Regions from separate parts of the Aeromicrobium changchenzhani genome, predicted to be linked through region 1. Evidence: riboswitches for the same ligand, from Rfam matches in the RefSeq annotation. Region 1 holds a riboswitch; the other holds the start of a gene.
The links. Region 1 has a riboswitch for S-adenosylmethionine ahead of AC2YB9_RS07840 (hypothetical protein). Riboswitches for the same ligand answer to the same signal wherever they lie in the genome.
Positions count from the first base shown of each region.

Region 2: linked by a shared signal. The riboswitch ahead of thrC (threonine synthase) and the one ahead of AC2YB9_RS07840 (hypothetical protein) in region 1 are both predicted to bind S-adenosylmethionine.

Region 1 covers NZ_CM172480.1:1,547,738-1,550,131, forward strand. Annotated here, with positions in the region: gene AC2YB9_RS07830 (thymidylate synthase) at 1-254, shown strand, start outside; gene AC2YB9_RS07835 (dihydrofolate reductase) at 274-780, shown strand; SAM riboswitch class IV at 849-963, shown strand; gene AC2YB9_RS07840 (hypothetical protein) at 988-1,437, shown strand; gene AC2YB9_RS07845 (thioesterase family protein) at 1,464-2,246, opposite strand; gene dapA (4-hydroxy-tetrahydrodipicolinate synthase) at 2,297-2,394, shown strand, end outside.
Region 2 covers NZ_CM172480.1:707,549-709,942, reverse strand. Annotated here, with positions in the region: gene thrC (threonine synthase) at 1-998, opposite strand, end outside; SAM riboswitch class I at 1,008-1,132, opposite strand; gene AC2YB9_RS03680 (hypothetical protein) at 1,232-2,158, opposite strand; gene otsB (trehalose-phosphatase) at 2,268-2,394, opposite strand, start outside.

The sequences.
Region 1 (2,394 bases):
ACGCTTTGCTGACCCATATGGTCGCGCAGCTCACCGGCCTTGAGGTCGGCGATTTCGTACACACGCTCGGTGATGCGCATCTTTACCTCAACCACCTCGATCAGGCCCGAGAGCAACTCACCCGGGAGCCGCGTGCCCTTCCGGAGCTGTGGATTGATCCGACCGTCACGTCGATCGATGACTTCACCCTCAACTCATTTAAGTTCAGCGGCTACGACCCGCATCCGGGTATCAAAGCGCCGATTGCAGTATGAGGCGAATGAGTTCAACACTGTGACCGCCACCATCGTGGTGGCGATGGGAGCGGACGGCGTCATCGGTGTCGATGGTGATATGCCGTGGCATCTGCCGGCCGACCTCGCCCATTTCAAACGCATAACGCTCGGCCATCCGATGGTCATGGGCCGTCGTACGTATGAGTCGATCGGCCGACCGCTGCCGGGACGCACGACAATTGTGGTGACCGGCCAGAACGACTGGAAAGCCGACGGGGTGGAGGTAGAGCATTCCCTCGAAGCGGCGCTCGACCGGGCCTACGAACTCGACGAAGAGGTTTTCATCGTCGGTGGTGCGCAGATCTATCGCCAGGTACTCGCTCTCGGCTTGGTTGACCGACTTGTCGTCACGCACATCGATGCCGCGCCAGCAGGGGACACCTACTTCCCGGACCTGGATTGGGCCGATTGGGCCGAGTACGAGCGCGATCCACATACCGGCTCCCCGGCGTTCGACATCGTGAGCTACTCCCACCGTTCGCAGGCGCAAGCGCGCGGGGAGTAGTCCGAATATGCCGTCGGACTAAAGTGCAGTCACTTTCTGTCAGCGGTCATTGGTAGCGTCATAGTCACGCTCAAGAGCGACAGCGCGAAGGTCCTGGCCTGCTGTCCGGCAACCCCTCACGTGGTGGGTGCCTCCAGATGAGGAGCGGGCCGCGGAGCAACTGCTGTGCGGCAAGCGGAGGGCTACGTGCCCAGGTAGGAGACCATCATGGTCACGTCAAATTCCGGCAGCGCGTATTGCGCGATCTACACACCCGGACACAGCATTCACCGGATCCAAGCCCGCCTCACGTGGCGGGAGCCGAAACTCCATGAGACGGTCAGGATCCACGGTATCGACGAGTTTGGTTTCATTCTCGAGACTGGTGCTGGGCCGGTCCGTTATTTGAACCACGACACGACCGCGTTGGCCCGCTTCGTCGAGCAGGTCGGTCCGGTGGGCGAGCTTGTCGGATATGGAGTCTTGAGACTCCCAACCACCGCCAACGGCGGCATTCCAATGGTGTGTGTGAAGCGGGATGACGGTGACCCATTGGACAGCTGTGTTCACCGCGACGATGTGCCAGAGCTGGCCGGGGATGCTACGCCCGAGCAGATCGCCACACACCTCATTGCCGTGGCCATCGAACAGGGCGGCACGACCGTTTTTTTGAGTTGACAAGGCGCTGTAATCACCCAACCGACTTAGAGCAGGATGGCGAACTGACGCGACTGGGCGACGAGATTGCCCGCCGAATCCCACAGCTCGCAGTCCTCCTCGTGGAAGCCGTTGACGACATGGCGCGTGACGAGCCGGGTGGCGAGCCAGCCGGGAACGGGAAGGCGATGCAAATGCACGGTCAACTGGACCGTCATCGAGCCGAACTCGCCGAGTTCCATGACCGGGGGTGCATAGGCATCGACGAGAAACGCCAACGCCGGGAAGTCGATTTCGCGCCCACCGGCCAATCGCTGCCAAAGCTCGACAGTCGGATCGCCATTCGGCGTACCGTCGGCCCAACCCGGTCGGGTGGCCAAGCGGTAGTCGACGCGGTCGAAGATTCCGCCGCCGGGAATACTGGCCTCGCGCGGATCACCACATGCGTCCGGCGGGGGGAGTTGCGGGGGAGTGCCGAGCTCGACCGTCCGGCCTTCGCCACGCGGACCGAAACTGGCGACAAGGTGCGCTACCGCAGCATCATTCTGGATCAGCGTGGCCTCGGCGGTCTGCACGCGGCGACCCAAACGAAGCGATTTGGTGTGCAATTCGCCCGGACCGGCCGAGGGAGATTTGAGATAGCTGATCGAGGCGACCAAGGGGTCGTCGGCACCGATCTCGTCGCCGAGGCCACGCAGCATGGCGGCCAGAATGTAGCCGCCATTCGGCTTGCCCAACGGCGTGTTCCAACGCTCGGTCAGGGTCAGATCACGGATTCCGTCGCCGCGCGCTGTGGAAGTCGTGTCGATTGCGTAATAGTCCTCGCTCATACCCCTATCCTGCATGGCTCCGTATCGACCCGAAGCGGTAACCTCGAGGTATGACTTCGCCGCTCGCCACCGCTGCCGCGCCGTTCGGGCGCGTTCTGACCGCGATGGTGACGCCGTTCACCGTCGATGGTGAGCTTGATCTGGCTGG
Region 2 (2,394 bases), 840 kb from region 1:
CGTCGGCAAGTGTCGAGGACGTACGGGCCGTCGGCCGGATTGCCGATCGCAAGCGATTTGGCGATCGTGTCAGGTTTAACCGGCCGTACGACATCGGAGCCCGCACGGAACGCTGCCGCCACCGGCGAGCAACCCGTGGCTTGGGCGCCGAAGATCTTGTAGGGACTTGCTTCGACCAGACCGAGCTCAGCAAGCTCGCCAAAACCCTTGTCGACTTTGGTCAACTGGCTGCCCGAAGCCACTGGAATAACGATCTGGGCCGGGATCCGCCAGCCGAGCTGTTCGGCGGTCTCATAGGCGAGCGTCTTGGAGCCCTCCGCGTAATAGGGCCGAACATTAACGTTGACGAAGGCCCAGTCGGGCTGTTCGCCAGCAATCTCGCTTGCAAGCTTGTTGACGTCGTCGTAGTTGCCTTGCACCGCGACGAGGGTGCCGCCATAGACGGCCGTCGTGATGATTTTTGCCGGTTCGAGATTCTCCGGCACAAACACCACGCTGCGGATGCCGGCGCGGGCTGCGGCGGCAGCGACCGCGTTGGCAAGGTTGCCGGTCGACGGGCAAGCCAGCACTGTGAAGCCGAGCTCACGGGCGGCGGCGAGTGCGACCGCGACTACCCGGTCTTTGAATGAGTGGGTCGGGTTGCCGGTGTCGTCCTTGACCCAGAGACTCTTCATCCCAAGCGCTTTGGCCAGATTGTCGGCCTTGACCAGCCGGGTGAAGCCGGGGTCAGTGTTGGGGATGCTCCCGACGTCGGCCGCGACAGGGAGCAGCGGCTGGTAACGCCAAATGCTCTTCGGCCCAGCTTCGATCTGTTCGCGCGTAATGGTCGGGAAGTCGTACGCGACCTCGAGCGGGCCGAAACACTCCAGACAGGCATAAAAGGCGCCGAGCGGCTGCTGCGCTCCGCAGGCCCGACAGACAAGTGACCGGGCATTGCCGAAAGCGCCTGTGCGTGGTGCGGACTTGGTCGATGTGCGTTCTGTGGTGTTGATGCTCACGAAGCCTCCTCGTCATCTTCCCCGGATCGACGATCGTCCGGGACGGAATTAGCACCTGCTGTCCGAAACATGTGGTCTCGGACTGGTTGCTGGGGTTTCAGCGGGCCGTATCCCTCTACCCCTCGTGATGAGCAAGATCAACATTAGCCGTCGTCTCACGATGCATCTGCACGGTCCACATCGTGGTCACCCTCGCTTACGTCATAAAGAACGAGGGCCATAGGCCTCAATCGTTATGACGCAAGCGACGATCGCCAACCGCCGGCTGTAAGCCCTTGCCGGATCTGACGCATGAACTCAGCTTCGGCGACGCGCATCCCGAGCAGCGGGATCCGGAGCACCACATCGGCATCGAGCGTGATGTCGTTGTGCCGTATGGCATCGGCCACGACCGCCCCGGCCGACAGGTGGTGAATCCCGTCGATTTCGACGACCAGCCGAAATGCCAGCCAATAGACGTCGAGGTAATAGCTTCCCGATGAGCCCTTCCTGATCACTTGACGATCTGGTGTCGGCAAGCCATTACGTCGACAGAGTCGTAGGAAATCCAACTCCCCAAGCGACTCGCTGCCGCCCATCAGATCGAGGATCACAGCGCGCAACATTTTCAATCGCTTGTGACGCTTGACCGCCAACAAGGCGACGCCGATCGATTCGGCGGTCGTGATGCGCTGCTGAACCGTCATCGCCAGGATTGTTGCCGCCTGCCGATCGCTCCGCGCCCACAGTGCTGCTCTGACCGCAGCGACCGGTGGCCGGACGCGCGGAACACCTGCACCGATAATGTCATCGCGGTGGAGCCGCCGCGTCTGTCGAACCATGAGTCGGTTGCGCCGCACGGCCGGAGCCCCGCGTGGCACCGATACGCAGATCAGGTCAGCCGTCCACCCGACCAGACCAGCCGCAACCAACGCGCTGTCCCCGTCGATAGCAGAACGCGGCCCGGCCTCAAAGACAGCAAACCAGCGCATCGCGGCCGCATCGAGATCCCCGGTGTGCGCGGCGATCGTCTGGCGGCCGTGCGCCTTCCATCGGCCGGCATTGAGTTGGGCCAGGATCTGCCAGCGGGTCATACCGGCGGCTAGGACCTGGCGCCGTGAGACCACGCCACTCTGAGCATGAGCCAATTCGCGCACGGTGCGTAGGATCCGGGCCGACATACTCTCATCGTGTCGACGATTCAGCCGAACCGAAACCCCTAAGTCTCAACCCTGTGGACATCGGGCCATAGGCCTCAATCGTTATGACGTAAGCGGCGTTTGGCGCTATTTAAAGCTCATCGGCCAGGGTCTCAAGCCACACGGCTACGGCATCTGGCCCGTCGAGGACAATGTCGGCCAGGTCGATCAGCGCATCTTGCTCACCCGAGGCCGAGCACAGCAGCAAACCGGTGATG